DNA from 3 places in the Burkholderia thailandensis E264 genome. Region 1 is predicted to be linked to each of the others. Evidence: riboswitches for the same ligand, from Rfam matches in the RefSeq annotation. Region 1 holds a riboswitch; each other region holds the start of a gene.
What was found. A riboswitch is a leader RNA that binds a small molecule or an ion and turns the genes downstream of it on or off. The one in region 1 is predicted to bind cobalamin.

Region 1 (10,327 bases):
GGCGGCGGCTCGAGCGCGCGTTCGCCGAATGCGTGCCGACGCTGCCCGTCGCCTCGCCGCATCCGTCCGGATCGACGACACGAGATTGACGCCCATGCGCCTCGCCCTCTCCCGCGCGCTCCTCGCCGCGATCTTTACCGCATGCGCCTGCGCGCTTGCGCCCGCCGTCGCGCACGCGGAGCTCGCCGTCACCGACGACGCAGGCCACACGATCACGCTCGCCGCGCCCGCGCGGCGCGTCGTGAGCCTCGCGCCGCACGTGACCGAGCTGATCTACGCGGCGGGCGGCGGCGCGAAGCTCGTGGGCGCGGTGTCGTACAGCGATTACCCGCCCGCCGCGAAGGCGATCCCGCGCGTCGGCTCGAACCAGGCGCTCGACCTCGAACGGATCGCGGCGCTCAAGCCGGACCTGATCGTCGTCTGGCGTCACGGCAACGCCGGGCGCGAGACCGAGCGGCTGCGCGCGCTCGGCATCCCGCTCTACTTCAGCGAGCCGAGACATCTCGACGATGTCGCCGCGTCGCTCGACAAACTGGGCACGCTGCTCGGCACGCGCGAAATCGCGGCGGCGGCGGCGAACGCCTACCGGCAGCAGATCGCGCGGTTGCGCGCGCGCTACGCAGGCAAGCCGCCCGTCACCGTGTTCTTTCAGGCCTGGGACAAGCCGCTCATCACGCTGAACGGCGGTCACATCGTCAGCGACGTGATCGCGCTGTGCGGCGGCCGCAACGTGTTCTCGCAACTGCAGCCGGTCGCGCCGTCCGTCACCGACGAAGCTGTGCTCGCGGCGAATCCGGAAGCGATCGTGACGACGGCGGCCGGCGCGACCCCGACGCGCGACGCACTACCCGACTTCACGCGCTGGCGCGCGTGGCCGAAGCTGACCGCGGTCGCGCGAGGCAATCTGTTCGCGATCGACGGCGATCTGCTGACGCGGCCCGCGCCGCGCATCGCGCAAGGCGCCGAGCAACTGTGCCGGGATCTCGACGTCGCGCGCGCGCGGCGGCCCAAACCGTGAGCGCGGCGCGCGCTCGCCAACTCGGCCGAACGAAAATCACGCTCGTGGCAGGCCGGTCGGCCGGTGCTTGAAAGGCCTGCGCCCAAAAGGGCCGCGCTCGAGAACATGCCGGCATCACCGCAAGCACCGCGCGCGGGCCCGCTTGCCGATCGCGTGCGAAGGCCCCAATACACGGGCTCGCGCGCGTCACCCGTCCCAATGCGCGAGCCGCCAGTCGCGATCGCCGTCGCGCCGCAACCACACGATGCCGCCCATCGCGATCGGCCGCGCGAGCAACGCTTCGAGCGGCACGTCGAGCGCATGCGAGGCCAGCGCGCGCATCACGCCCGCATGCGTGACGACCCAGCTAGCGCTCGCCGAAGCGGCAAGCGCCGCGAGCGCCGGCCGAACGCGCGCGACGAACTGCGCGGCGCTCTCGCCGCCGTGCTCGCGCGAGTGCATCAGATCGGCGCTCCATCGATCGAGCGCGTCGCGGCCGATCGCGTCCCAGCTTCTCATCTCCCACGCGCCGAAGTCGATTTCGCGCAAGCGCGAATCGATCTCGACCGGCACGCGCATGTCGTCGGCCAGCACGCGCGCGACGTTCGCGCAGCGCGCGAGCGGGCTCGACCACACGCGCGACGCGCGCGCGGCGGGCGCGGCGCCGAGCGCGCTCAAACGCCGCAGGATGGCGGCGGCGCCCGCCGCCGCGCCCGCCGCGAGCGGCACGTCGCTGCTGCCGTAGCAGACGCCCGCGTCAACGGCGACGGCCGGATGGCGAATCAGGACGACATCCATCCGAGCATCACCAGATAGATCGAAAGCTCGAACACCTGCTGCGCGAAGCCGAGGCAATCGCCGGTATAGCCGCCGATGCGCGCGCCGAGATAGCGCGCGATGCCCGCGCGCAACACGAGCATCGCCGCGAGCGCGAGCGCGCCCGCGCGCCAGTTCGGCCAGAACAGCCACGGCAGGCCGAGCGCGGCCGCGAACGCGAACGCGCCCGCGCGCATCCGATGCGCGACCGGCCGCGCCTTGCCTTCGGCGCGCGCGTAGTCGAGCGTGACGAGCAGGCTCGCGGCGAGCGTGCGGCTCCCCGCATGCGCGGCGATCATCGTCCACGCGGCGCGCGCGGGCGGCATCGCGGCGAGCGCCTGCCATTTCAGCGCGAGCGCGACGACGAGCGCCGCCGCGCCGAACGTGCCGATCCGCGAATCGCGCATGATGCGCAGCACGTCCTCGCGCGTGTAGCCGCCGCCGAACGCATCGCAACAGTCGGCGAGGCCGTCCTCGTGCAGCGCGCCCGTGGCGACGAGCGTCGCCGCGATCGACACGAGCGCCGCGACGCCCGGCGGCCACACGCGCGACGCGGCAAGATGCACGGCCGCGGCAAGCGCGCCGACGCACACGCCGACGAGCGGAAAGTAACGCGCCGCATGCGCGAGATCGACTGCCGCGCCGCTGATCGCGCGCGGCACCGGCACGCGCGTGAAATAACCGAGCGCGACGACGAAGTAGCGCAGTTCGGCGAGCGGATTCATCGCGCGTCACGCATCGCGGTTCGCGACGCCGGCCGACTCGAAGCTCGCCATCTCGTTGACGAACGCCGCCGCCGCGCGCACGAGCGGCAACGCGAGCGCGGCGCCCGTGCCCTCGCCGAGGCGCAGATCAAGCGCGAGCAACGGCTCGCCGCCGAAGTGCTCGAGCATGCGCCGATGCCCCGCTTCGTTCGACACGTGCGAGAACACGCAGTATTCGCGCACCGCGGGCGCGAGCGCGTCGGCCACGACGAGCGCCGACGTCGCGATGAAACCGTCGACGAGGATCGCCATGCGCGCGCGCGCCGCCTCGATGAACGCGCCCGCGATCATCGCGATCTCGAAGCCGCCGAACGCGGCGAGCACGTCGAGCGGCTCGACCGCGTCGGCGTGCCGCTCGAGCGCGCGCCCGAGCACCGCGCGCTTGTGCGCGAGGCCCGCGTCGTCGAGGCCGGTGCCTCGGCCGACGCACGCATCGATCGGCACGTTCAGCAGGCGGCTCATCACGCACGCGGCCGCCGACGTGTTCGCGATCCCCATCTCGCCGAAGCCGATCACGTTGGTGCCGAGCGCCGCGTGATGCAGCACGCGCGCGGCGCCCGCGGCGAGCGCGGCGAGCGCCTCGTCGCGCGACATCGCGCGCTCGTGCGCGAAGTTGCGCGTGCCGCGCGCGATCGCGGCGCCGACGAGCTGCGGCGAATCCGGCAGCGGCGACGCGACGCCCGCATCGACGATCTCGAGCTCGAGGCCCGCGACGCGCGAGAACGCATTGATCGCCGCGCCGCCCGCGACGAAATTCGCGACCATCTGCGCGGTCACCGCCTGCGGATACGGGCTCACGCCTTCGGCCGCGATCCCGTGATCGCCGGCGAACACGATCATCACGGGGCGCGCGACGCTCGGCGCGCTCGTGCGCTGGATCATGCCGAGCTGCAGCGCGAGCGCTTCGAGGCGGCCGAGGCTGCCGGGCGGCTTCGTCTTGTGATCGATGATGCGCGCGAGCGTCGCGCGCAGCGCGGCGTCGTCGAGCGGCTCAATGCTCGGCAGGGAGAAGGTGGAGGTCATCGGTTCGTCTCGTGGATGAAATGGGGCGCGCGATGCGCGTCGATCAGGTGATGCGGGAACGATCGTGCGCGGCGGGCCACGCGGGCACGAGCGCCTCGTGGCCGTCGCGCTCGATCAGCACGAGCGGGTAGCCGAACGCGCGGCTCGCGCGCTCGGGCGTCAGCACATCGCGCACCGGGCCCGCGTGCGCGCCGCCGCGGCCGTCGAGCAACAGCGCGTGCGTCGCGAAACGGCGCGCGAGATTCAGGTCGTGGCACGAGAAGATCGCGGTGCGCTCGCCCGCGCGCAGCCAGTCGGCGAGCGCGGCGAGACAGTCGATCTGATGGTGCAGGTCGAGGTGCGCGAGCGGCTCGTCGAGCAACAGCAGCGGCGCGTCCTGGCACAGCGCGGCCGCGAGCGCGACGCGTTGCCGCTCGCCGCCCGACAGCGTCAGCACGTCGCGCGCGGCGAACGATTCGAGCCCGAGCCGCGCGAGCGCCGCGTGCGCGGCCGCGCGGTCGTCGGCGCGCTCCCAGCCCCAGCCCGTCAGATGCGGAAAGCGGGCGAGCAGCACGGTATCGAACACGCTCGCGCTGAACGCGTCGTGCAGCGTCTGCGCCATCAACGCGCGCCGCTTCGCGAGCGCTTCGGGCCGCCAGTCGGCGAGCGGCACGCCGTCCGCCTCGACGTGCCCGGCGGCCGGCCTCGCGAGCCCCGCGAGCGTCGTGATCAGCGTCGTCTTTCCCGCGCCGTTCGGCCCGGCGACGCACCACAGCTCGCCCGGATAGAACGTGTGCGTGAAGTCGTCGAGCAGCGTGCGCGCGCCCGCCTTCAGCACGAGACGCTGCGTGCCGTAGCGGGGCGAGCGCGACGTCGGCGCGTCGTGCTCCGTCATCGCGCGGTCCTCCGCAGCAGCATCCACAGGAAGAGCGGCACGCCGATCAACGCCGTCATCACGCCGACCGGGAGCTGCGCGGGCGCGATCGCCGTGCGCGCGAACAGGTCCGCGGCCATCACGCCCGCGCCGCCCGCGAGCATCGCGGCGGGCAGCAGCATCCGCTGATCGTTGCCGAACGCGAGCCGCAGCGCGTGCGGCACGACGAGCCCGACGAAGCCGATCGTGCCCGCCGTCGTGACGGCCGCGGCCGCCGCGAGCGACGCGATCAGATAGACGCGCAGCCGCAGCCGCGCGACCGGCACGCCGAGCGCGGCCGCCGCCGCCTCGCCGCGCAACAGCACGTTCAACTGCGGCGCGACCGGCAGCGCGACGCACGCGGCGGCGGCGAGCGCCGCCAGCGCGAACCACGGCGACGCCGCGGCACTCAAGTCCCCCGACAGCCAGAACAGGATGCCGCGCAAGCGCTCGTCGGGCGCGATCGCAAGCATCAGCGTGATGAGCGCGAACCAGCCGGCCGAGATCACGACGCCCGTGAGCAACAGGCGCGGCGACGCATCGCGCGGCTCGCCGCGCCACAGCTCGCGTCGCGCGAGCCCGAGCACGAACGCGATCGATGCGAGCGCGCCCGCGAACGACGCGAAATCGACGATCCACCACGCGCCGCCCGCGATCATCGCGACGAGCGCGAACGCGGCCGCGCCGCCCGACACGCCGAGCACGTACGGCTCGGCGAGCGGATTGCGCAGCAGCACCTGAAGCAGCGCGCCGGCGAGCGCGAGGAGCGCGCCGCAACCGAAGCCCGCGAGTGCGCGCGGCAGCCTGAGCGTGCGGACGATGTCGGCCGCGAGCGGATCGGCGCCCGCGCGGCGGACGAGCGCCGCGAGCGCGTCGGCGGGCGTCATCGGCACGCTGCCGAGCGTGAGCGACGCAACCAGTACCGCGCACGCGACGAGCGCGAGCGCGGCCCAGATCGCGGCCGCCCGCGCCGCATGCATGCCGGCGCCGCGCGCCCGCGGCCTCATGCGACCTCCCGCGCGCGGCCGCGCGCGCCGCGCCGGCGACGCGGCCGGCCGTCAGCGCTGCTGCCAGCCGAGCGTGACGTAGGCGCCGCGGCGCGGCGTGTTGTATGCATAGGCAAGCTCGTAGTCCTTGTCGAACAGATTGTCGATGCGCGCGCTCACGTACCACGACTTCGTGATGTCGTAGCGCGCGGACAGATTGACGACGCCGTATCCGCCGAGATGATCGCCGAAATCGTCGCGCGGCCCGCTCACGAGCCATTCGCCGCCGACGCGCCAGCCGCCGAGCGAGCGGTGCGCCGAGATCGACGCGAAGCGCCGCGCGCGTCGGTTCAGATCCTGGCCGGCGGTTTCGTCGATCGGGTTCTGCAGCGTCGCGGCCACGCGCACATCGGTCTTGCCGACATGCCCCTGCCACGATCCCTCGACGCCCTGCACCTTCGCGCGGCCGACGTTCTGCGCGACATAGTATGGGCCGCTCGCGCCGGGACGATAGTCGATCAGGTTCGTGTAGCGCGTCTGAAACGCGGTGACGCGCACGACGCCCACCGCATCCGACGCATACTGCACGGCCGCCTCGACCGAATGGCTGCGCTCCGGCTTGATCGCCAGGTTGCCCGCGTTCGGATAGTACAGATCGTTGAAGCTCGGCGCGCGAAACGCGCTCGAATAGCTCGCCGACACCTTCCAGCGCTCGGTGACGTCGAACCCGTAGCCGAGAAAGTAGCTGTTCGCGCCGCCGAAATCGGAGTACTGGTCACGGCGCACGTTCGCCTGGAACTGGCTGTCGCCGAGGCGTCCGGTATAGCCGAGCCAGCCGGAATTCACATGGCGGTCGGGCGCCGAATACCTGTTCGATTCGAACGACTGGTCGAGCCGCTCGTACCCCGCCTGGATCTTGTGCCCGCGCGCGACCGTGAAATCGTTCTGCCACGTGTACTGACGGTTGCCGGAATTGAAGTGGTCGGTGTATGCGCCGTTCAGCGCCGACTGGCTGCGGTCCTTGCCGCTCGACACGTTCACGCGCGTCGTCCACCAATCGGCGAGCTTGCCGTTCGCGAACGCGGACAGTTGCTGAACGCGGCTGTACAGGTCGTTCAGATCGGTCGGCGAGCCGTACGCGTCGTCGTAGCTGTTGCGGCCGTTCGCCTGGAAGTACGTGACGCCCGCATCCCACTTGTCGCTGAACCGGTGCCGCAGCGACGCGGACGCGCTCTCGCTCAGAAAACCGTTCGCGTTCGGATTCGCCTGCGGCTTGCGCGCGGGATCGAGCGCGGAGAAACCGTCGGTCTTCAGCCGCGCGAGCGACACGCTGAACGTCGTCTTGCCGTCCTCGTCGAGTCGGCCCGACGCGCCCGCGCTTTGCGTCTGCGTGTGATAGCTGCCGTAGCCCACGGAGAAATCGAAGCGCGGCGGATGATTGCCGCCGTTCTTCGTGAACACCTGCACGACGCCGCCGATCGCACCCGACCCGTACAGCGAAGACACGTTGCCGTTCACCACTTCGACGCGCTCGATCTGATCGAGCGGCAACTGGTCGATCTGCGCCCGGCCGAGGCTCGCCGAATCGATGCGCACGCCGTCGATCAGCACGAGCGATTGCGTCGACTGCGCGCCGCGCAGGAACAGGCTCGCGCTCGCGCCCGGCCCGCCGTTGCGCACGATCTGCGCGCCCGGCGCGAGCGCGAGCAGGCCGGGCAGATCGGTCGCGCCGCTGTCGGCGATGTCCTGCGCATCGAAGAGCGTCGTCTGCGGAATCGCATCGGCGAGCTTCTGCTGCCCGCGCTGCGCGGTAACGACGATCGGCGCGAGCGGCTCGACCGATGCCGGGCGCGAGCGCGCCGGCGATGCCGAGAGCGCTTCCGATGCGCCGGAGGCCGCGAACGCGAACGATGCGGCATTCGCCGAAGCGGCGGGCGTCGTCGACATCGCGGCATCCGCCGCAGGCGCCGCGGCGGCGGACGGCGACGCAGCCGACGCGTAAGCGGCGGGGTAAGCGGATGGGGGCGGCGACGCCGCGGCGTCGCCTCGCGCGAGCGCGATGCATGGCAGCCCGGACAGAGCGGCGAGCGCTGCGCGCACGAGTGGGGTTCGCATGAACGAAGATCCTGTTGAGGCACTGCGGAGCCCGCTTCCCCGCAGGCCCGCATCACGGAGACGAACGCGTCCGTCTCCCCGCCTCGGCCGGTATCCGGGCTGGCGACGTCACCGCCTCGCCTTCCCGCGCGCAATGCGCAGTGGCACGGCGCCGGCGGCCGGCCGAAGCGGCCGTGCCGACGCATCGAGAGTGCGGCTTGCATCGGGTCCGATGCGATCGCTTACCGTTGCGGGGGCAGCGCAGGTTGGCTCGGTCCCGGCGGACATCGCGCCCTGCTTCCCGTTTAACCGCGCGCGAAGCGCGCGAGCACCGAGGCGGCGCCAGTTTAGGAGTGCGCGCGACGCAGCGTCAAGGCGCCGCGCCGACGCAGCGCAAGAAACGTCGCGCCGCGTATCGGCGAGACGACCGGCATCAACGAACGACGAAGATATTTCACGGCGAGAAGCGGGGGTGTTACGTCTAGAAACGTTACAGATATCGGAAACTTGCCTGTTCCGCGCTAAAATGCTGGGTCTTTAGAGGACGCAGCACATGCTCAACGAACTCGAAACCCTATCTCAAAACATCGGCCGTCTGATCGCGCTGAATCAACGCCATCAAACGGAACGGCTCGCGCTCGAGGAGCAGGTCGCGCAATTGCGCAGTGAAGCGCAGGCGTTGCACGCTGAACTCGAGCAACTGCGCGACGAGCGCAATGCACTCGCGGCCGAGCGCGACACGCTATCGGCGAAGATCGACGACGCGCAAGTGAAGCTCAACGCAATCCTCGAGAAACTGCCGCGCACGAAAAGCGTGCCGGATGCGGAAAACCAGCTCGACCTGCTCGCGCCGCAGGCGAACGATAACGGCGAAGGCGCGACGGGCCACGGAGAACACGCATGAGCACGAAGCAGATCGAAGTATCGATTCTCGGCCAGTCGTACCGTCTCGCCTGCTCGGCCGAAACCGAGGCGGCGCTTCTCGAAGCGGTCGCGCGCGTCGACGCGGAAATGTCGAAGATCCGTGCGAACAGCTCGGTGCGCGGCACGGATCGCATCGCGGTGATGGCCGCGCTGTCGCTCGCGTCGGAGTTGCTCAGGCTGCAACAGAGCGTGCGTCACGGCGAGGCGTTCCCTGCGGAAGAAATCCGGCGTACAATGCGCCAAATGAATGAACAACTCGGTGCGGTGCTCGCACAGCACGAGGTGCAGTAAACAAGTTTCACCGGGTTCGGCCAATGCTTGATCCATCGCGTTCAAGCCGCTGAATCCAAAGGTGATTCGAACAGTCAAGTCAGCTTCCCTGCCTGGTTCGCCAAGGTCATATATTCCTTGAACCAATGCCATGTGCACGGTTGCGGAAATTTGTAGCACGGGCGCGCGCGTCACTCTGTCTGATGTACCCGAAGTGCTGCTAACTGCGACCAATTCTGAACCTCAGGTTCAGGATGCCGGCCTAGCGGCTAAGGCGGGGGCCTATTCAACGGCATCGGGCGAGTCCCGATGCCGTTTCCTTTTGTGCGGCCTTTACATTGCGTCGAGTCATTCCGATCCATGCGCTACTGGCTGATGAAATCCGAACCGGACGAGGCGAGCATCGACGACCTCGCTGCCGCCCCCGACCAGACCTTGCCGTGGACCGGCGTGCGCAACTATCAGGCGCGCAACTTCATGCGCGACACGATGCAGATCGGCGACGGCGTGCTGTTCTATCATTCGAGCTGCCCCGAGCCCGGTATCGCGGGGCTCGCGCAAGTCTCGTCGACGCCCTACCCCGATCCGACGCAATTCGATCCGCAAAGTCCGTACCACGATCCGAAGTCGACGCGGGAATCGCCGCGCTGGGTGCTCGTCGACGTGCGCTTCGTCAGGAAATCGCCGCTCGTTCCCCTCGCCGCGTTGCGCGAGCACGATGCGCTCGCGGACATGCGCGTGCTCGCGAAGGGCAACCGGCTGTCGATCACGCCCGTCACGCCGGACGAGTGGCGCTTCATCACGCAGCGCCTGATGAAATGACGTGGCCGGCCGCCGCGTCAAACATTGTCAGAGCCAGCGCGCAAAGCCGCGCCGGCCGGAACCTCCGTCCGCTTTCGACGGCCTAACGGGCGCATCGACGGATGCCGTGCCGCGTCCGTCGGGCGGTTCGAAAGAAGCGCGGCGTCCGTCCGCGCGCCGCACGCCCCCAAATGCGTGCGCGCTTACGCTCAAGGAGTCAACAATGACGAAAAAATCCGCTCTAGCCGTTGCCGCCACGCTCGCGGCGGCGCTGCCGATCGCTCTCGCGCTCGCCCCGTCCGCCGCGCATGCGCAAAGCATGGGGCAGATACAGCCGCCCGCGGGCGTGCTGTCGCTGTCCGCGCAGGCAAGCACCGACGTCCCGCAGGACGTCGTCGACATCACGCTGTTCTACGAACAACAGGCGAAGGACCCGGGCACGCTCACCGCCGAGCTGAACAGACGCGCGGATGCGGCGCTCTCGCAGGCGCGCGGCGTCACGGGCGTCACGGCCCGCACGGGCGAATTCTCGGTGTCGCCGAGCGTCGACCGCGACGGCAAGATTTCCGCCTGGCGCGGCCGCACCGAGGTCGTGATCGAGTCGCACGACTTCGCTGCCGCGTCGAAGCTTGCCGGCCAGCTAAGCCCGGCGATGCAGGTGGGCAACGTCGCGTTCTCGCTGTCGCCCGAAGCGCAGCGCGCAGCCGAGCAGAAGCTCACCACCGAAGCGATCAAGGCGTTCCGCGCGCGCGCCGAGGAA
Region 2 (10,327 bases), 1.8 Mb from region 1:
CTTCTACCCGACGCGCGTCGAATTTCATGACTACCTGAGCTGGGTCGCGAACGCGTTCGACGAGCACGTTCACTACGGCGAGACGGTGACGGCGATCGAGCCCGTCGCGGCGTCGGGCGCGCGCGGCGAGATCGACGCGCTGCGCGTGTTCTCGAAGGGCGCCGACGGGCGCGAGCGGCACCGCGTCGCGCGCGCGCTGTCGGTGGGCGTCGGCGGCGCGCCGAGCGTGCCGGACGCGTTCGCCGCGCTCGGGCCGGAGTGCGTCGCCCATTCGTCGAACTACCTGACGTCGATCGAGCGGCTGGTCGGCGCGCCGGGAACCCGTACGCCGGATGCCCGTATGCCGGATGCCGGCGTGAAAAAGCGCGTCGCGGTGATCGGCGCGGGGCAGAGCGCGGCCGAGGTGTTCATCGATCTCGCGCGGCGCTTCCCGCACGTCGAGGCAAGCCTCGTGATCCGCTCGGGCGCGCTCAAGCCCGCGGACGACAGCCCGTTCGTCAACGAGATCTTCAATCCGGCGTTCACCGACGTCGTCTACGCGCAGCCGGCGAACGGCCGGCGCTCGCTCATCGAGCGCTTTCGCGACACGAACTACGCGGTGGTCGACCGGCCGCTCATCGAGCAGATCTACGAAATGCTCTATCTGCAGCGCGTATCCGGCGCGTCGGACGGCGCGCCGCGCCACCGGCTGCTCGCGAACACCGCGATCGAGTCGGCCGCGCGCACGGCGCACGGGCAGGTCGAGCTTGCGTTGCGCGACCGCCTGACGGGCGACGCGCGCACCGAGCGCTTCGATGCGCTCGTGCTCGCGACCGGCTACCGCCGCGACACGCATCTGCCGCTCCTCGAAGGGCTTGCGCCGCATCTGGGCGACGCGCTCGCGGCGGGCGACGTCGCGCGCGACTACCGGCTCGCGACGCCCGCGCACTTCAAGCCGAGGATTTATCTGCAAGGCTGCTGCGAGGACAGCCACGGGTTGTCCGACACGCTGCTGTCGGTGCTCGCGCGCCGCGCGGACGAAATCGCCGCGTCGCTCGCGGACGGAATCGGCGCGGCCGAACACGAAGATGCCGCCCGGCCCGAAGGCCGCGCGCGAGCACGACACGATAACAACGGGGTGAGCGACGGCCGGCTGGCCATCGCTCTTTGATGAAGGTGCGGCCTCGCGGCCGCTTTGCAACTTGGAGCAACGGAAGATGGAGTGGGCAACCAGCACGCGCGTGCGTGCGATCGCGGCCGCGGCAGGCGTGGCGTTCTGCGCGGCGGCGAGTCATGCGCAGGCACAGGCGGTGCGGCCGGGGGCAGACGCGCGGCAGCCGGGCAGTCAGGTGAATGGGGACACTGCGGCGGGCGGCACGTTGCCCGCGATCTCGGTGTCGGCGGGGGCGGAGCGCGACGCGAGCGTCGGCCTCGTCGCGCGGCGCAGCACCACGGGCACGAAGACCGATACGCCGATCGTCGAGATCCCGCAGACGATCAACATCGTCACCGCGCAGCAGATCGAGGCGACGGGCGCGACCGACATCAATCAGGCGTTCCGCTACATCCCGGGCTTCTCGACCTACGGATCGGACAACCGCTCGGACTGGTACGCGGCGCTGCGCGGCTTCACGCCGACCGTGTTCGTCGACGGGCTGCAGGTGCCGAACACGATCAACCTGTCGAGCTGGCGCGTCGATCCGTACATGATCGACAGCATCGCCGTGCTGCGCGGCCCGACGTCGGTGCTGTACGGGCAGGGCGACCCGGGCGCGATCGTCGACGTGCAGAGCAAGCTCGCGAACGGCGAGCGCATTCGCGAGGTCGGCGTGCAGGTGGGCAACTACGCGCGCAAGCAGCTGATGTTCGATATCGGCGACAAGATCGACAAGGATGGCACGCTGTCGTACCGGATCGTCGGCGTCGGCCGCGACGGCAACGCGCAGACGGGGCCGCTCGCCGACCAGCGCGTGTCGTTCGCGCCGTCGCTCAAGTGGCAGCCGAACGCAAACACGTCGCTCACGCTCGCCGCGACGTACCTGCAGGACTGGGGCGACACGTCGAGCAACTTCCTGCCGTCGCGCGGCACCGTGCTGCCGAATCCGAACGGCATGATCTCGGACGACCTGTACACGGCCGATGCGAACTTCGACCACTACCGCAAGAAGCAATGGTCGATCGGCTATCAGTTCGAGCACAAGCTGAACCCGGTGTGGACGTTCCGGCAGAACGTGCGCTGGATGCACCTGGCGCTCGACGACGCGTCCGTCTACGGCGGCGGCCTCGACGGCGCGGACCCGACGATGGCGACGATGACGCGCTACGCGGGCCTGTTCCAGTTCAACTACAGCCGCTTCGACGTCGACAACCAGGCGCAGGCGAAATTCACGACAGGCCCGTTGAGCCACACACTGCTGTTCGGCTTCGACTACAACCGGCAGACGACGACCGACAGCGAATGGCTCGCGAAGGGGCCCGGCCTGAACCTGTACCGGCCCGTCTACACGCCGATTCCGGCCGACATCTTCAGCGGGCCGAACGCGTACCCGCGCACCGACACGAAGACGACGCTCAACGCCTTCGGCCTGTACGTGCAGGACCAGATCAAGTGGCAGCGCTGGGTGCTCACGCTCGGCGGCCGGCAGGACTGGACGCGCACGTCGCAGGACGACATCGCGAACTCGGCGAGCTTCAAGCAGAACGACCACGCGTTCAGCGGGCGCGTCGGCCTGACCTATCTCGGCGATTACGGCCTCGCGCCGTACCTCAGCTATTCGACGTCGTTCAATCCGCAGATCGGCGTGAAGCTCGCGGGCGGCGGGCTCGCGACGCCGACCAAGGGCCGCCAGATCGAGGCTGGCCTGCGCTGGCAGCCGCCGGGCAAGAACCTGATGCTGAACGCGGCCGTCTACCAGATCAACCAGACGAACGTCGCGATGAGCAATCCGAACGATCCGACGAGCAGCACGTTCGTGCAGGTGGGCGAGGTGCGCTCGCGCGGCGTCGAGCTGAGCGCGGTGGGCAACCTGTCGCGCGAGCTGTCGGTGATCGCCGCGTACGTCTATCAGGACGTGAAGAACGTGCAGGCGAATGACAACACGCTGAACAAGTGGCCCGTCGACGTGCCGCGCCCGCGCCAGATCGCGTCGCTGTGGGCCGACTGGACGTGGCGCAACGGGCCGCTCACGGGCTTCGGCGTCGGCGCGGGCGTGCGCTACATGAGCGCGGCGGCGGGCGCCGCCGACAACTCGCTGACGGTGCCGAGCTACACGCTGTTCGACGCGGCGCTGCACTACGAGCTGCGCAACTGGCGCTTCGCGCTCAATGCGACGAACCTGTTCAACCGCCGCTACGTGGCCGGCTGCCAGTCGGATTCGGTGTGCATGTACGGCAACCAGCGCACCGTGATCGCGACGGCGAAATACAACTGGTAAGCGCGTTTCATCATCCCATGGGCGGCGCGGCCGCGCGCCGCCCGAACGAGAGGACAACACCGCGATGGCAAGGAAGAAACTCGTCTACATCTGGTCGCTGAGAAACGCCGCCGCCGACAAGGCGGGGCAGCAGGTGGACTACAAGGGCGGCGCGCGCTACATGAAGTCGGTGCTCGAATCGCTCGTCGACGCATTGAACGACACCGAGCTCGGCGAAGCGTACTCGCTCGAGCGCGTGATCTACGACGACGACGCGGGCTCGCCGCTCGACCGCGAGAAGCTCGCCGAGTACGGCTTCGCATACGAGCCCGGCAAGCGCTGGTTCTATCCGCCCGAGCTGCGCGTGCAGGGCCGGCTCGTCAACGATCTGCTGCTCGCGATTCCGTCCGAGTACCGGCGCGAGCCGCTCGCGTCGCCCGCGCGCCCGGCGGGCAAGCGCGCGTTCGAGGCGCGCCTGCGCGAGGCGCTCGACGCGCTCGGCGCCGATCTCGTCGTGCTCGACGGGCTGCTCGTGATCCTCGACGAGCTCGTGCGCCCGGGCGCGCCGTATTGCCGGCGCATCGTCAACATTCATCCGGGCATCACGCGCGCGGAGTCGCCGTACGAGCGGCGCGGCGCGTACGCGACGCTCGACGCGCTGTTCGGCGCGCGCGGGCAGAAGGTCGTCGACTGGACGACAATGCGGACCGTGCCGGTCGAGCCGCTGCGGATGACGGGCGCGTCGTTCCATTACGTCGACAACGGCGTCGATTCCGGCGAGGTGATCCACGACGTGCTGAACACCGAGATCGACCCGGACGACACGATCCTCGAGCTGCGCTGGAACAACTTCAACCGCAGCCTGTTTCCGGCGCTGCACGAAGGGCTCGCGATCATGGCGGGGCTCGACGCGCGCGTGGCGTGAGCGCGGGCGGGGCGGCGACCTGTCCGGCGCCCGCGCGCGAGACGCGCACGGGCGCGCCGCGGGTGCGGCCCGCCCGCTTCACGGGAATCCGTCCGCACGATGGCGCGGCGAACGCGCGGATGACGGCTCAGGCGACGTTGACCGTCGGGTCCCACTTGACATACCCGGCGAGCACCTGCTTTTCGCCGCTGTCGTCGAGCGTAAACAGCGCGGCCCACACGTAGAAGTTCTTGGCCTGTCCTTGCTGGGCCACCTTCGCGTCGCAACTCGAAAAGGCCACCGGCGCGGTCGTGAACGGATAGCCGTTGGACGGGGTCGGCTGCGCCGCGTTCTGGAGCTTGATCACCTCCACGTGGGAAGGATCGAGATGCGGATCGCCGCCCGTCAACCTGTAGATGAAGGCGGCATATTCGGAATTGTCGCTCGTGCTCGCGCAGAAGAACGACAGCGTGTCGCCGACGTGAGCGTTGAGCGTGATGTTGCCGGGATCGTTGCCGACGCTCCAGCCGCGCGGGTCGTCGGACGACATGTAGATGTACTTGTGGCCGATCGACGTTGCCGTGTCCGGCGTTTGCCCAAGCTTTTTCTCTTGCGCCTTGAGCTCGTCGATGATCGCGGCGACGTCTATCACCGTCATGACGTTGATTGTGATGTGACTCGACGCGCGCGCGCTGTCGACTCTCGAATTGACCGTGACCATGATCCACCTCGTTCCGATGTGAAGTATCCGATTTTCCGTCGAGCATCGCGCGGCGCGATGGGTGATTCGCGATCGCCATCCTGGCGAATGCCGCCCCGTGCTCGCTGTCGCCGGCGATGCGTGCCGACGATATGACCATGCTAGGAAGGCGCGAATCGATGCGCCATTACACGGAATTACACCCGTGCCTTCGAGGCGGTCGCGCGGGGGCTACAGCGCGTCGAGCGCGAAAAGCGCGGCCGCCGCACGCGGATTCGACGGCCAGTACGCGTGCAGATACGTCGCGACGATCGGCCCGTGCCGATACACCGCTTCGCCCGCCGCGCCGTCGTCCGGCCGCGTCGCGGCGGCGACGGGCGCGAGCGGCGTCGCGAAGCGCGAATAGTGGAACGTGTGGCCGGTCATCGCGCCGAAGCGCGTCGCGAGGGTCTGCATGCCGAGCGCGGCGAAGCGCCGCTGCATCGTCGCGTGGCCGGGCACGAGGCCGAGCATCGGCGTCGTCGCGCCGTCGGCGTCGGTGAGCGTTTCGCTCAGGTACAGCATCCCGCCGCACTCGGCGACGACGCGCCGGCCCGCCGCGACGTGCGCGGCGATCGAGCGCGCGGCCGTCGCGTTCGCCGCGAGCCGCGCCGCATGCAGCTCCGGATAGCCGCCCGGCAGATAGAGCGCGGCGGAACCGTCGGGCACTGGCTCGTCGGCGAGCGGCGAGAAGAATGCGAGCTCGGCGCCGAGCGCTTCCAACTGATCGAGGTTCGCCGGATAGATGAACGAGAACGCCGCGTCGCGCGCGATCGCGATCCGCCTGCCGGCAAGGGGCGGTTCGGCGCGCGCCGCGCCGGCCGATGCGCCGGACGCGCCGCCGCCGTGCGCCGGGCGATTTGCCGCCGCATTCGCTTCGTTGGCGGAGTCGACGGGGGGCATCGCCGCCGCGGCATCGTCGCGGTCTGCGGCCACGCTTGCCGCCGACGGCGCGCGACGATGGCCGCGCGCGGCATCCAGCGTCGCAACCGTTCCGCCGCCGTGGTCGTCGACATTCGCATCGTCGCCGAGCGCGAACTCGACGACGGGCGGCAGATCGGCGAGCGCGGTGCGCGCGATCGCGTCGGCCGCGCGGTCGAGCCGCGCGTCGAGATCGGCGACGTCGTCCGGCTGGTGCAGCCCGAGGTGGCGCTCCGGCAGCGCGATCTGCGCATCGCGCGGCAGGTGGCCGAGCCAGCGGATCGACTCGGGCAGCGCGCTGCGCAGCAACCGCGCATGGCGCTCGGAGCCGACGCGGTTCGCGAGCACGCCGTGAAACGGCACGCCGGGCCGGAAATGCACGAGCCCGAACGCGAGCGCGGCGAAGGTCTGCGCCATCGATTGCGCGGCGATCACCGCGGCGACGGGCACGCCGAACGCCTGCGCGAGATCGGCGCTCGACGGCGTGCCGTCAAAGAGCCCCATCGCGCCTTCGATCAGGATCACGTCCGCTTCGGCCGCGGCGCGCGCAAGCAGCGCGCGGCAGCCGCGCTCGCCGACCATCCCGAGATCGAGCGAATAGACGCTCGCGCCGCTCGCGCGCGCGAGCAGCATCGGATCGAGAAAATCCGGGCCGGTCTTGAACACGCGCACGCGCCGGCCGAGCCGCCGGTGATGGCGCGCGAGCGCCGCCGTCACCGACGTCTTGCCCTGGCCGGACGCGGCGGCGGCGACGAAGAGCGCGGGGCAGGCGGGCATCGCGTCAGAACTCCACGCCGCGCTGCGCCTTCACGCCTTGCTCCTTGTACGGATGCTTGACGAGCCGCATCTCGGTGACGAGGTCGGCCGCGTCGACGAGCGCGTCGGGCGCGTGCCGCCCCGTCACGACGACGTGCAGCGCCGGATCGCGCGCGGCGAGGGTCGCGAGCACTTCGTCGAGCGGCAGGTAGTCGTACTTGAGCACCGTGTTCAGCTCGTCGAGGATCACCATCCGGTAATCGCCGCTTTCGATCATCCGGCGCGCCTCGTCCCAGCCGCGGCGCGCGGTCGCGATGTCGGCGTCGCGGTTCTGCGTGTTCCACGTGTAGCCGTCGCCCATCGTGACGAAATCGCATTGCGCGTGCGCGCCGAGAAAGTCGCGCTCGGACGTGTGCAGCGCGCCCTTGATGAACTGCACGACGCCCGTTTTCATGCCGTGGCCGAGCATGCGCACGGCCATCCCGAACGCGGCCGTGCTCTTGCCCTTGCCGTTGCCGGTATGGACGATCAACAGCCCCTTCTCGACGGTCGCGGCCGCCTGTTTCTTCTCGTGGCCCGCGCGGCGGCGCTCGGCCATGCGTTGATGCGATTCGGAATCGGTTTTCATCGGCTGAAGTCCTGTGAGTCGTGGGGTTCGTGAATCGGAAGACGTCGCGAGGCGCGCGTCACAGCGGGCCGGCGAGCGCGGCCGTCACGCCGTCGAGCGCGAGCTTGCGCACGATGAGCGCGCCGTTCGGCGCGGCGAGCAGCGCGCACGGCTCGCAAACGCCGTCGACGCCGAAGCGCGCGCGTGCGGCCGCGCACGGCGGCGCGCGCGCGGCGAGCGACGCATCGCGGCCGAGGCGAGCGAGCCGGGCGAGCCGGGCGAGGTGCGCGGCGATCTCGTCGCGCGAGAACGCCGCGAGCGGCCAGCCGTGGCGCGCGCAGCATTCGACGAGGCCGGGCTCGCGCGCTTTCGCGTCGAGCGTCGCGACGACGCCGACAGCGGCGAACGACGCCCCCGGCAAACGCGCGAGCGCCGCGCGGATCGCGGCCTCGATCGCGTCGGCGGGCCGTCCCGCGCGGCAGCCGATGCCGAGCGCAACGCGCATCATCGGCGGGCCGCGCGCGCATCGCGCTCGCGCGGGTTGCGGCTGCGTGAATCGGAAGAAGTCATGCGGTTTCGGCGATCGACGGCCGGCTGCCGGCCGGTTGTCGAATGGCATCGGTTGCGTGGATGGCGCGCCCGTTTCCGCCTCCCGCGGAAAACCCGGCGTTCGGCGAGCGCGGCTCGCCCCGTGCGTCGGCCGGTATCCGGGCTGACCGCTTGCCATCCCGCCGCCTTCCCGTCCGTGAGGACAGTGGCGCGAAGGCGGGATGCGCGACGCGCGTCGGCGCGCGTCGCAGGCGGCGTACCGTTGCGGGGGCAGCACAGGCTGCGCGGGCTGGCCGCTTCCTGTTTCCCGTTTGCCCGGGCGCGCGAGTGCGCGCCCGGGCACCGAACGCGCGCATACGATAGCACAGCGCCGGCCGCGCGGCCTGCCGAGCCGCTTCGCCGCGCGGCCCGCGCCGATCGCGCGCGGCGGCGCCCCGGCGCAGCCTTGGCGGAACCTTTTGTCCGCCTTGACGCGCCGCGTCCGCACGGCCTACACTCGCTCGCGTTTCGGTGCTCGCATGCGGCTTCTGTCGCACGCAGTCAAACGGGAAACAGGGAGCGCCGCCGCATCGCGGTTCGCCAACCTGTGCTGCCCCCGCAACGGTAAGCGAAGGCATCGCGCAAGCGGTGCGACGCCGGCTTCTCCGCGTGCCTGACGGCATGCGCGGCCAACCACTGGACGCATCGCGTCCGGGAAGGTGAAGCGGCGTTTTCGTCAGCCCGGATACCGGCCGAGACACGGGGGTCGTTCGCCGGTCGCGCGCATGCGCCGCACGGCGGCGAGCGGCTCCGGGGTTCAGCGCCGCGGGGAGGCGGCGTGTCGTCCACGGCTGCATCGCGCCGCTTGTCGCGGCTCGCCCGTTTCATCCCCGTCCGTCGCCGCGCGCTTCGGCGCGCGCCGCGCATGTCGCAGGCATCTGCAGATGCGCGCATCGCGGACGCGCACGTCGCGGACGCGCATGTCGCGAACGCGCATGTCGCGAACGCATGCCGGCGCGCGGACGGCCGATGGACGAAGCGGGGGGCACGCGCATCGCGCGCGATGCCGCGCGTGTTGGCATTCACCTTGTTTGTCGACCGTTCGCAAAGGGAGCGTCATGCTCAAATCGTTTCTCCGTCTCTTCAACGACAGCCCCGTCGAGCTGCGCAGCAAGATCGTCGGGATCTACGCGATGCTGATCGCATTCAACGTCGGCGCGTGGATCTGGGCGTTCGCCGCGTTTCACGGCCAGCCGGTGCTGCTCGGCACCGCGCTCCTCGCGTATACGTTCGGGCTGCGCCACGCGGTCGACGCCGATCACATCGCCGCGATCGACAACGTCACGCGCAAGCTGATGCACGAGAAGAAAAACCCGCTCGGCGCGGGGCTCTTCTTCTCGCTCGGCCATTCGAGCGTCGTGATCCTGATGACGGTCGCCGTCGCGCTGACGGCCGCGACGCTCGCCGAGCGTTTCGAAGGGATGAAGGCGTGGGGCGGCGTGATCGGCACGAGCGTGTCGGCGTTCTTCCTGCTCGTGCTCGCGTTCGCGAACCTGCTGATCCTGATCTCGGTGTACCGGACGTTTCGCGCGGTGCGGCGCGGCGAGCCGCTCGTCGAGCAGGATCTCGACATCCTGCTCAACCGGCGCGGCTTCTTCGCACGGATCTTCCGGCCGCTGTTCGCGATCGTGTCGCGCAGCTGGCACCTGTATCCGATCGGCTTCCTGTTCGGCCTCGGCTTCGACACCGCGACCGAGATCGCGCTGTTCGGCATCTCGGCGACGCAGGCGCACGGCGGGCTGTCGTTCTGGTCGGTGATGGCGCTGCCCGTGCTGTTCACCGCGGGCATGACGCTCGTCGACACCACCGACGGCATCATGATGATGGGCGCGTACCGCTGGGCGTTCGTGCGGCCGATCCGCAAGATCTACTACAACATGACGATCACGTTCGTGTCGGTGCTCGTCGCCGTGGTGATCGGCGGCATCGAGGCGCTCGCCCTCATCGGCGGCAAGCTCTCGCTCAAGGGCGGCCTGTGGGATTTCGCCGCGATGGCGGCCGAGCACTTCGGCATGCTCGGCTACTTCGTGATCGGCCTCTTTGCCGCGAGCTGGATCGTCTCGGCGCTCATCTACCGGATCAGGCGCTACGACGATATCGAGGTGACGATCTCCGTGTGACGTTTCCCCGTCAAGTTCCGCATGACCCGCGCGCGTTCGCGCACCGCCCTTACACTGACCCGATACCGACCAACGGAACCACCATGCAGATGCGCAAAATCCCCGTGACGATCGTCACGGGCTTTCTCGGCAGCGGCAAGACGACGCTCTTGCGCCACATCCTCCGGCATGCGGGCGGCCGCCGGATCGTCGTGATCGTCAACGAGTTCGGCGAGCTCGGCATCGACGGCGAGATCCTCAAGGGCTGCGGCATCGGCTGCGACGAAACCGGCCGCGAAGCCGACGGCCAGCTCTACGAGC
Region 3 (10,327 bases), 1.8 Mb from region 1:
GCCCGGCGCTCGTGCCGGCGATGCCTGCGCTCGGCGGATCAGCGCCGCCGCCCGCGCGGAATCTGCATGCGCAGCGCACGCCCGACGGCGTGCGCCTGCGATGGAAGCCGCGCTCGAATGCGGCGACGTCGTACGCGATCTACCGACACGAACCGGGGCGGCAAGACATGTGCAGCGACCACGACGCGCGCCATCTGCTCGCGACCGTTCGGACAACGGAGTTCGTCGATATCGCCGCGCGCGCGGATCGCGACTACCGGTACGCGGTCACGGCGCTCGATCGCCTCTGGAACGAGAGCGAGCCGGTTGACGTCACGCTGCCTGCGGCGCACCCGCATTGACGATCCGAGCGCGCCCCCGATGCCCTTGCCTATCGCGCGCTCATCCGAACACCCGGCGCGCGGCACGCGCGTGCCGCGCCTCGGCCTTCACCCCTTCGCGTAGAGCGTCGACTCGTCGAAGCCCTCGGCGTCGAGCACGCGCCCGATCAGGATCAGTGCGGTGCGCTCGATGCGCGTGCCCGCGACCTTGTCGACGATGTCGGCGAGCGTGCCCGTCACGCGCGCCTCGTCGGGCCAGCTCGCGCGATAGATCACGGCGATCGGGCAATCGGCGCCGTAGTGCGGCAGCACGTCCTCGACGATCCGCGCGAGATGCCGCACGCCCAGATGGATCGCGAGCGTCGCGCGGTGCGCGGCGAGGCTCGCGAGCGATTCGCCCTCGGGCATCGTCGTCTTGCCCGCGTAGCGCGTGAGGATCACGGTCTGCGCGACGCCCGGCAGCGTCAGCTCGACGCCGAGCGCCGCCGCGCACGCAGCCGTCGCCGTCACGCCGGGCACGATCTCGTAAGGAATCCCGAGCGCCGCGAGCCGGCGGATCTGCTCGCCGATCGCGCCGTATAGCGAAGGATCGCCGGAATGCACGCGCGCGACGTCCTGCCCTTTTCCGTGCGCCTGCACGAGCAGCGCGACGATCGCGTCGAGATCGAGCTCGGCCGTGTTCACGACGAGCTCGGCGCGATGGCCGTCGAGCACCGCGGCCGGCACGAGCGAACCCGCGTACAGGATCACCGGGCAGTTGCGCACGAGGCGCTGGCCCTTCACCGTGATCAGTTCCGGGTCGCCCGGACCCGCGCCGATGAAATACACCGTCATTCAGAATACTCCGTCATTCGTTCGATGATTCGATTCGAGGGCGCGCCGCACGCCACGAAGTGCGCATCGTGCGCCGCGCGTCGCGGGCATCGGCCGGGCGCAGCGCGGTCGCGATGCGGGCTGGCACGGGCTGCGGTCACGGCGCGCGTTGCGCGCAACGCGGCTTGCGCGCCGCGCGTCGATCCGATCCGCGAAGTCGGGCCGCTGGCGCGCCGCGGCCATGCCGGCGGCCCGCGCGCGGGCCGTCACGATGCGCGAAACGCACGATGCGCACCATGCGCGCCAACCGCACGAAATATGCGCAGCGCGTCGACGAGCGCGGCCGTATCGCCGAACTCGCGATCCGCGTCCGGCAGCGCCGGCCGTCCGACCATCACGACCGGAATACGTCGCTCGCGCGCGACCTCGAGCTTGGCCTCCGTCGCCGCGCCGCCGCTGTTCTTGCTGACGACGACGTCGATCGCGGCCGTCGCGAAGAGCGTGCGCTCGCCGTCGATCGAGAACGGCCCGCGCGCGGCGAGCACGCGCGCGCGCGCGTTGCCTTCGTGCGCGTCGAGGCAGCGCACGAGCCAGTGCTGATGCAGCGGAATCTCGTCGAGATGCGCGAGCGGCTCTCGCCCGAGCGTGAAAAGCGGCCGCGCGAACGGCGCGATCGCGGCGAGCACGCCCGCCCAATCCGCGACGCAACGCCAGTCGGCGCCCGGCCGCGGCCGCCACGGCGCACGGCGCAGCGCCCAATACGGAACGCCCGCCGCGCGGCACGCGGCGGCCGCGTTCGCGCTGATCCGCGCGGCGAACGGATGGGTCGCGTCGACGACGAGCGCGACCGCATGCTCGCGCAGATGGCGCGCGAGCCCTTCGGCGCCGCCGAAGCCGCCGACCCGCACGTCGCACGCGAGATCGTCGGGCGCCTTGCCGAGGCCGGCGAGGCTGTACACGTCGTGCGGCGCGAGCGTGCGCGCGACGCGCAGCGCGTCGCCCGTGCCGCCCAGCAGCAACACCCGGTGCGTGCTCATCGCGCGACGCCGACGATGCGGCCCTCTCGGTCGATCGCGAGCGTCTCGACGTCGACCTCGTCCGGCACGATGTCGCGCGCGACGCGGCGCGCGTGCGCACAGACGACGTCGCCGAGCGGCACGTGATGCGCGAGCGCGAGCGACAGCGCCTGCTGGCTGGTGTTCGCCGCGCGGATCTCGTGCTGCAGCACGGCGCTCGCGCCCGCTTCGCCCGCCCATTGCGCAAGGCGCGGCAAGTCGATGCTCGAATGGCGGCTGTGCAGATCGAGGTGGCCCGCCGCGAGCTTGCTCAGCTTGCCGAAGCCGCCGCACAGCGTGAGCCGCTCGACGCTCGCGCGGCGCAGGTACTTGAGCACCGCGCCCGCGAAGTCGCCCATCTCGATCAGCGCGATGTCCGGCAGGCCGTAGCGCGCGCGCACCGCGTCCTCGCTCGCGTTGCCGGTGCACGCGGCGATGTGCGTGACGCCGTTCGCGCGCGCGACGTCGATGCCCTGATGAATCGACGCGATGTACGCGGAGCACGAAAATGGCCGCACGATGCCCGTCGTGCCGAGGATCGACAATCCGCCGACGATGCCGAGGCGCGGGTTCATCGTCTTCCGCGCGAGCGCCTCGCCGTTCTCGACGCCGATCGCGACCTCGAAGCCGCCCGCATAACCGTGCTCGGCCGCGAGCGCCGCGAGGTGCTCGGTCATCATCCGGCGCGGCACCGGATTGATCGCCGGCTCGCCGACGCCGATCGTGAGCCCCGCGCGCGTGACCGTGCCGACGCCCGGCCCCGCGCGAAAGCGCACGCCCGGCTCGTGAACGAGCCGTACGCGCGCGAACACGAGCGCGCCGTGCGTGACGTCGGGATCGTCGCCCGCGTCCTTGATCGTGCCCGCCTCGGCGCCGCCGTCCGTCGCGCGGCAAAACGCGAGCCGCATCGCGACGTGCTGCCCCTTCGGCAGCACGATGTCGACCATGTCGCTCGCGTGGCCCGTCAGCAGCAGGCGCGCGGCCGCGAGCGACGTCGCGGTCGCGCAGCTGCCCGTCGTATAGCCGAAGCGCAGCGGCGCCGGCTGCTCGGGGGTTTCGTCGCGCATCATTCGTGCTCCTGCGGCTTGCGGGCGTCGTACAGCATGACGGGCAGCGCCTGCCGCCACGCGTCGAAGCCGCCGAGCGGCTGCGCGTGCGCGACCGACACGCGCGCGAGCGCGCCGCCGTGCCGCTCGCGCCATGCGACGAGCGCCGCCTCGCCCTGCAGCGTGACCGCGTGCGCGACGAGGCGGCCGCCCGGCTTCAGCCCGGCCCAGCACGCGTCGAGCACGCCCTCACGGCTCACGCCGCCGCCGACGAACACCGCGTCGGGAGCGGGCAGGCCCGCGAGCGCTTCGGGCGCGCGGCCCGCGACGAGCTCGAGCGCGGGCACACCGAGCGCATCTCGGTTGTGCTCGATGATGCGCTGCCGCGCCGGATGCGCTTCGATCGCGATCGTCCGGCAACTCGGATGCGCGCGCATCCATTCGATGCCGATCGAGCCGGAGCCCGCGCCGACGTCCCACAGCAATTCGCCCGGCGCGGGCGCGAGCCGCCCGAGCGCGAGCGCGCGCAGATCGCGCTTCGTCAGCTGGCCGTCGTGGCGGTACGCATCGTCCGGCAAGCCGGGCGTGAGCGCCAGGCGCGGCGCATCGGCGCTCGCGCGGCATTCGATCGCGACGACGTTCAGCGCCGCCGCACGCGCGTCGCCCCACGCGTCGGCGCGCGCGTCGGCGCGCCGCTCGAGCGGGCCGCCGAGATGCTCGAACACCGTCATCGCGCTCGGCCCGAAGCCGCGCGCGGCGAGCGCGCCGGCGATCGCGGCGGGCGTCGCGCCGTCCGCGCTCAGCACGAACAGGCGCCGGCCCGGATACAGATGCCGGTGAAGCGACGCGAGCGGGCGGCCGACGAGCGACACCGCATCGACGTCCTGCAACGGCCAGCCGATGCGCGCGGCCGCGAGCGACAGCGACGACGGCGCGGGCAGCACGCGCCACTCGTTCGGCGCGAGCGTGCTGGCGAGCGTCGCGCCGACGCCGAACAGCATCGGATCGCCGCTCGCCAGCACGCACACGCGCGCCGGAGCCCGCGCGAAGAGCGGCGCGAGATCGAACGGCTTCGGCCACGGCACGCGCTCGGCGCCGTGCCGCGCGGGCAGCATCGCGAGATGCCGCTCGCCGCCCATCACCACCGCCGCGTCGGCGAGCGCGCGCCGCGCCGGCCGGCCGAGCCCCGCGTAGCCGTCGTCGCCGATGCCAACCACCGTCAGCCACGCGGTCATCCGTCGTACTCCATCGTGTTCCCGTCGATCCTGAAAGCGACGCCCGCATCGCGCATCTGCGCGCTCGGGCGTCGCGAAAAAAGGCATAATACAGCGTCCGTCGACCGGCGCCCCACGGGGCCCAAGAGGGAACGCAGGGCGCGCCGCGCCGCTGCGGCTGCCCCCGCAACTGTGAGCAGCGAGTCCGCATCCGATCCACGCCACTGGCCACGCCGCCCTTTTCGCGGCTGCCGGGAAGGCCCGCTGCGGATGACGACCTGCCAGCCAGGAGACCTGCCGGGACGTTTCGTTCGTGCCAGCCTTCATCGGGCGGGGTGTACCGATGCCGTAGCCCGCCGCCCGCGCGCTTGCCGCGCGGGATCGGCCGTCTCGGGCCGCCGCGCGACGCTTGATCCGGAGCGCTGTTGAGTCCTTCCGCCGCTGTTTTTTCATCTGACGCCGCGCGCGCCGCGAGCGCGTGTCCGGGGCTCGTGCGCATCGTCGCGGCGCGCGACGGCGGCCTGTGCCGGATCAAGCTGCCGGGCGGCGCGCTCGGCGCCGCGCAGGCGCGCGCGGTGGCCGCCGCCGCGCGTGCATTCGGCTCGGGCGTGATCGAGGCCACCAATCGCGCGAACCTGCAATTGCGCGGCGTGCGGGCCGGCAGCGAGGCTTGCGTGAGCCGCGCGCTGATCGACGCGGGGCTCGGGCCGCTGATGGACGGCCCGGGCGCGGCGTCGCTCGACGCCTGCGTCGCCGCGCGCGACGACGTGCGCAACGTGATGCTGAGCCCGATGGCCGGGCGCGACCCCGATACGCTCGTCGACAGCGCCGCGCTCGCCGCCCGCCTCCTCACGATGCTGCAGACCGAGCCGCGCTGCGCCGCGCTGTCGCCGAAATTCTCGGTGCTGCTCGACGGCGGCGAACGGCTCGCCGCGCTCGACCATCCGCACGACATCTGGCTGTCCGCGCTGCGCGACGCGCGCGGCGACACCCGGCTCGCGATCGGGCTCGCCGGCTGCCCGCCCGCCGACGGCGAGCCGGTCATGCCGAGCGCGCCGCGTACCGGCGCGCTCGCGACCATCGCGCCGGCGCAGGCCGTCGAGTGCGTGCGCGCGCTCGTGACGAGCTTCGTCGAGCTCGCGCCGGCGGGTGCCACGCGCATGCGCGACCTGCTCGCGACGTGCCCGCCCGACGCGTTCCTTTCGCACGTGGAATCGAAGCTGTCCGAATCGCAGCCGCCGTTCGCGCTGCGCCGCGATGCGGATCTCGCCGGCTGGCGGCGCGCGCGCGTCGACGCGACGCTGCGTTTCGGCATCCGCCCCGAGCGCGACCCGGCGCGCTGCGCCGTCGGCGCGCAACCGCCGCTCGGCCGGCTCGACGCGAACGCGCTCGCGGCGCTCGCGGCGCTCGCCGACTCGCACGGCGACGGCACGCTGCGAATCACGCCTTGGCAAGGCGTGATGCTGCCCGCCGTCGCGCGCGCGGCCGCGCCCGACGCGCTCGCGCGCCTGGCCGCGCTCGGCTTCGTGTGCGACGCGTGCGCGCCGCTCGCGCACGTCGTCGCATGCGCGGGCTCGACGGGCTGCGCGCGCTCGCCCGCCGATACGAAAACCGACGCGCTCGCGCTCGCCGCGCGCCTCGCCGCCCCCGTCGACGTGCACGTGACGGGCTGCGCGCGCTCATGCGCATTGCCGCATCCGGCCGCGCACACGCTCGTCGCGAGCGCGGCCGGCCGCTACGACCTCTACCGGCGCGACGGCGCGACGGGCTTCGGCCTAGCCGTCGCGCGCCAACTGACGATCGACCAGGCCGCCGCCGCGCTCGCGCGCGACGCGCGGCCCACTCAGGATGACCTCGATGCTTGACTACCTTCGCGACGGCTGCGCGATCTACCGCGAATCGTTCGCGACGATCCGCTCGGAAGCCGATCTGACGGGCGTGCCGCCCGACCTCGAAAAACTCGCGGTGCGCGTGATCCACGCGTGCGGAATGGTCGACGTCGTCCGCGACCTGCGGTTCTCCGATGGCGCGGGCGAAGCGGGCCGCGCGGCGCTCGCGGCCGGCGCGCCGATCCTCTGCGACGCGCGGATGGTCGCCGAAGGAATCACGCGCGCGCGGCTGCCCGCGAACAACCCGGTGATCTGCACGCTCGGCGACCCGGACGTGCCTCGGCTCGCGCGCGAGCTCGGCAACACGCGCTCGGCGGCCGCGCTCGAATTGTGGCGCGCGCATCTCGCGGGCAGCGTCGTCGCGATCGGCAACGCACCGACCGCGCTCTTCCATCTGCTCGACATGATCGACGCGGGCGCACCCCGCCCCGCGCTCATTCTCGGCTTTCCGGTCGGCTTCGTCGGCGCGGCCGAATCGAAGGCGCTCCTCGCCGCCGACAGCCGCGGCGTGCCGTTCGTCGCGGTCGCGGGCCGCCGCGGCGGCAGCGCGATGGTCGCCGCCGCCGTCAACGCGCTCGCCTCGGAGGCCGAATGACGCGCAAGACTGGGCGCCTCTACGGGCTCGGCGTCGGGCCGGGCGACCCCGAACTGCTGACGATCAAGGCGCTGCGTGTGCTGCAGGCCGCGCCCGTCGTCGCGTATTTCGTCGCGAAGGGCAAGAAAGGCAACGCGTTCAGCATCGTCGAGGGCCATCTGAGCGACGCGCAGACGCACCTGCCGCTCGTCTATCCGGTGACGACCGAGACGCTGCCGCCGCCCCTTTGCTACGAAACCGTGATCGCCGACTTCTACGACACGGCGGCCGCGCTCGTCGCAGCGCATCTCGACGCGGGCCGCGACGTCTCGGTGATCTGCGAAGGCGATCCGTTCTTCTACGGCTCGTACATGTACCTGCACGACCGGCTCGCGCCGCGCTACGACGCCGAGGTCGTGCCGGGCGTGTGCTCGATGCTGGGCGGCGCGGCGGTGCTCGGCGTGCCGCTCGTCTACCGGAACCAGAGCCTCTCGGTGCTCTCCGGCGTGCTGCCCGAGCACGAATTGCGCGAGCGGCTCGCGAAAGCCGACGCGGCCGTCGTGATGAAGCTCGGCCGCAACTTCGACAAGGTGCGCCGCGTGCTCGACGAGCTCGGGCTCGCGCGCCGCGCGCTGTACGTCGAGCGCGCGACGATGGCCGCGCAGCGGATCGTGCCGCTCGCGGAAGTCGATCCGATGGCGTCGCCGTATTTTTCGCTGCTCGTCGTGCCGGGGGAAAAATGGCAAGGATGACCGCCGCGCCCGCGATCGTGATACTCGGGCCCGGCGCGCTCGATACCGCGCGCCGAATCCAGGCCCGCTACGACGGCGCTCGGGTGCATGCGCTCGCGGGGCGCGCCGAAGCCGACGTGACGTTCCGCGAGCTGGGCCCGCATCTGCGCGAGCTGTACGCGCGCGGCGCGCCGATCGTCGCGCTGTTTGCGGCCGGCATCGCGATCCGCTGCGTCGCGCCGTGCCTCGCCGACAAGGGCGCGGAGCCGCCCGTGCTCGCCGTTGCCGAGGACGGCAGCGCGGTCGTGCCGCTGTTGGGCGGCCTCGCGGGCGCGAACGCGCTCGCGCGCGAGATCGCCGACACGCTCGGCGTCGCCGCCGCGATCACGACGAGCGGCGAGCTGCGCTTCGGCGCGTGCATGCTCAATCCGCCCGAAGGCTACGCGCTCGCCGATCTCGACGCGGGCAAGCGCTTCGTGTCCGATCTGCTCGCGGGCGAAAGCACGCGCATCGAAGGCGACGCGCGGTGGCTCGACGACGTCGCGCTGCCGCGCGACGCGCACGCGGCGCATGCGATCCGCGTCACGCCGCACGCGTCGCGCGGCGGCGCACGCGAATTGCTGATTCATCCGCGCAGCGTCGTCGCCGCGCTCGGCGACGACGCGGACAACGTTTCGGAGCACGACGCAATCGTACGCGCCAGCGCGGCCGCGAACGCGCTCGCCGCATCGCCCGACCTGCCGCCGCTCGCCGCGCGCATCGTCGCGGCGCTCGCCGCGCGCGATCTCGCGCCGCTCGCGCTCGCGGCCATCGTCGCGCCGGCGCGGCGCATCGCCGATCGCGCGCTGACCGACGCGGCGCGCGCGCTGCGCGTGCCGTTGCGCTTCGTCGAAACGAACGCGTGTGACGCCGCGGGCGTGCTCAATGCCGCGCTGCCCGCCGCGCTCGCGCCGCGCGCCGACGCATCGCGCGCCGGCTCGTGCTCCGGCTCGACGCAAACGCCGCACGACATCGCGATCGCCGTCGCCGGCGCGCCCGTCGACGCCGATACGCTCGGCGTCGCGCGCGGCCGCCTGACGGTGCTCGGCCTCGGCCCCGGCCGAGCGGACCTGATGACGCCCGCCGCACGCGCGGCGCTCGCCGATGCGACCGACATCGTCGGCTACGCGACCTACGTGAACATGGCGGGCCCGTTGCGCGCCGACCAGCAACTGCACCTCTCCGAGAACCGCGAGGAACTGCAGCGCGCGCGCCACGCGTTCGAGCTCGCCGCGCAGGGCCGGCGGGTCGCGGTCGTGTCGTCGGGCGACCCCGGCGTGTTCGCGATGGCGGCGGCCGTGCTCGAAGCGCTCGACGGCTCCAACGACACGCGCTGGGCGGCCGTCGAGCTCGACATCGTGCCCGGCGTGTCGGCCGCGCTCGCGACGGCGGCCGAGGCGGGCGCGCCGCTCGGCCACGACTTCTGCCTGATCTCGCTGTCGGACAACCTGAAGCCGTGGGCGATCATCGAAAAGCGCATCGACCACGCGGCGGCCGCCGATTTCGCGCTCGCGTTCTACAACCCGGTGTCGCGCGCACGGCCCGTGCAATTCGACCGCGCGCTCGACGTCGTGCGCCGGCATCGCGCGCCGGAGACGGTCGTCGTGCTCGGCCGCGACATCGGCCGCCCGGGCGCGACGCTCGCGACGACGACGCTCGCCGCGCTGTCCGCGCAGCAAGTCGACATGCGCACGATGGTGATCGTCGGCTCGTCGACGACGCGCCGCGTCGTGCGCGACGGCGCGCGCGAATGGGTGTACACGCCGCGCTGGTATCGCTGACGGCGAAGCGACGCTCGGCTCGCGTCGCTTCGTGAATCGGCCACGAACGATCGGGCGCCGAGCGCGCCCGAGCCGCGATCCGCGCGAGCCTGACGCTCCCGTCCGCACCGCGACCCCATCCGCGCATTCAATTCCCGCAATCGTTTCGGATATCGAATCAAGGCGCCCACCAAACCTTGAATCCGGATAATAAAAAGCACGACTCACGATTCCATCATGCGGTGGATTCCTCCATGATGTGCAAGCCGAAACGCCGGCCGCCCATCGAGCGCGGCGGCGCGACGGCGGTATGCGGGCCAGCATATCCCCCCATCAACATGGAGAGAACAATGACCTTCAGCATGTTGTCACGCATCGTCCCGCGCGCGATCGCGGCGGGCTGTCTGTTCGCGGCGACGGGCGCGTCTCAGGCGGCGGGCGTCTACGCGCCCTACGTCGACGTGACGCTCTATCCGACGCCGCTCGTCGACCAGATCGGCGTGCGGCAAGGCATCCAGCAATTCATGCTCGCGTTCGTCGTGTCGGGCGGCAACCAGTGCGTGCCGTCATGGGGCGGCGTGCAGCCGATCGGCAACGGCGCGACGGGCGACCTGCTCGACAAGATCGCGACGTCGGTCGCGGCGTATCGCACGAAAGGCGGCGACGTCGCGGTGTCGTTCGGCGGCGCGGCCGGCCAGCCGTTGATGCAGGCGTGCACGAGCGTCGCCGCGCTGAAGAGCGCGTATCAGACCGTGATCGACACGTACAGCCTCACGCACGTCGATTTCGACATCGAGGGCGCGTCGCAGCAGGATTCGGCCGCCGTCGCGCGCAACTTCCAGGCGGTCGCGCAACTGCAGGCCGACTACGCGGCGAAAGGCAAGCC

Region 2: it holds a riboswitch for cobalamin, as region 1 does, so the genes downstream of both, BTH_RS24500 (HoxN/HupN/NixA family nickel/cobalt transporter) here and BTH_RS16450 (TonB-dependent receptor plug domain-containing protein) in region 1, are expected to answer to the same signal.
Region 3: it holds a riboswitch for cobalamin, as region 1 does, so the genes downstream of both, cobG (precorrin-3B synthase) here and BTH_RS16450 (TonB-dependent receptor plug domain-containing protein) in region 1, are expected to answer to the same signal.

What each region holds. Positions count from the first base shown of each region.
Region 1 covers NC_007651.1:945,243-955,569, reverse strand. Annotated here, with positions in the region: gene cobD (threonine-phosphate decarboxylase CobD) at 1-89, shown strand, start outside; gene BTH_RS16480 (cobalamin-binding protein) at 95-1,018, shown strand; gene cobC (alpha-ribazole phosphatase) at 1,205-1,795, opposite strand; gene BTH_RS16470 (adenosylcobinamide-GDP ribazoletransferase) at 1,780-2,538, opposite strand; gene cobT (nicotinate-nucleotide--dimethylbenzimidazole phosphoribosyltransferase) at 2,545-3,600, opposite strand; gene BTH_RS16460 (ABC transporter ATP-binding protein) at 3,644-4,474, opposite strand; gene BTH_RS16455 (FecCD family ABC transporter permease) at 4,471-5,472, opposite strand; gene BTH_RS16450 (TonB-dependent receptor plug domain-containing protein) at 5,551-7,593, opposite strand; cobalamin riboswitch at 7,661-7,923, opposite strand; gene BTH_RS16445 (hypothetical protein) at 8,126-8,476, shown strand; gene BTH_RS16440 (cell division protein ZapA) at 8,473-8,787, shown strand; RNA gene ssrS (6S RNA) at 8,870-9,051, shown strand; gene BTH_RS16435 (EVE domain-containing protein) at 9,127-9,588, shown strand; gene BTH_RS16430 (SIMPL domain-containing protein) at 9,791-10,327, shown strand, end outside.
Region 2 covers NC_007651.1:2,742,120-2,752,446, reverse strand. Annotated here, with positions in the region: gene BTH_RS24535 (lysine N(6)-hydroxylase/L-ornithine N(5)-oxygenase family protein) at 1-1,150, shown strand, start outside; gene BTH_RS24530 (TonB-dependent siderophore receptor) at 1,197-3,413, shown strand; gene BTH_RS24525 (formyltransferase family protein) at 3,478-4,317, shown strand; gene BTH_RS24520 (inclusion body family protein) at 4,445-5,017, opposite strand; gene BTH_RS24515 (cobyrinate a,c-diamide synthase) at 5,228-6,733, opposite strand; gene cobO (cob(I)yrinic acid a,c-diamide adenosyltransferase) at 6,738-7,340, opposite strand; gene BTH_RS24505 (cobalamin biosynthesis protein) at 7,399-7,827, opposite strand; cobalamin riboswitch at 8,021-8,181, opposite strand; cobalamin riboswitch at 8,360-8,619, shown strand; gene BTH_RS24500 (HoxN/HupN/NixA family nickel/cobalt transporter) at 8,966-10,027, shown strand; gene cobW (cobalamin biosynthesis protein CobW) at 10,111-10,327, shown strand, end outside.
Region 3 covers NC_007651.1:2,722,111-2,732,437, forward strand. Annotated here, with positions in the region: gene BTH_RS24410 (glycoside hydrolase family 10 protein) at 1-341, shown strand, start outside; gene cobM (precorrin-4 C(11)-methyltransferase) at 429-1,154, opposite strand; gene BTH_RS24425 (cobalt-precorrin-6A reductase) at 1,400-2,170, opposite strand; gene BTH_RS24430 (cobalt-precorrin-5B (C(1))-methyltransferase) at 2,167-3,258, opposite strand; gene BTH_RS24435 (bifunctional cobalt-precorrin-7 (C(5))-methyltransferase/cobalt-precorrin-6B (C(15))-methyltransferase) at 3,255-4,469, opposite strand; cobalamin riboswitch at 4,558-4,765, shown strand; gene cobG (precorrin-3B synthase) at 4,874-6,313, shown strand; gene BTH_RS24445 (precorrin-8X methylmutase) at 6,306-6,932, shown strand; gene BTH_RS24450 (precorrin-2 C(20)-methyltransferase) at 6,929-7,663, shown strand; gene cobJ (precorrin-3B C(17)-methyltransferase) at 7,660-9,462, shown strand; gene BTH_RS35490 (hypothetical protein) at 9,677-9,805, opposite strand; gene BTH_RS24460 (T2SS-translocated chitinase) at 9,792-10,327, shown strand, end outside.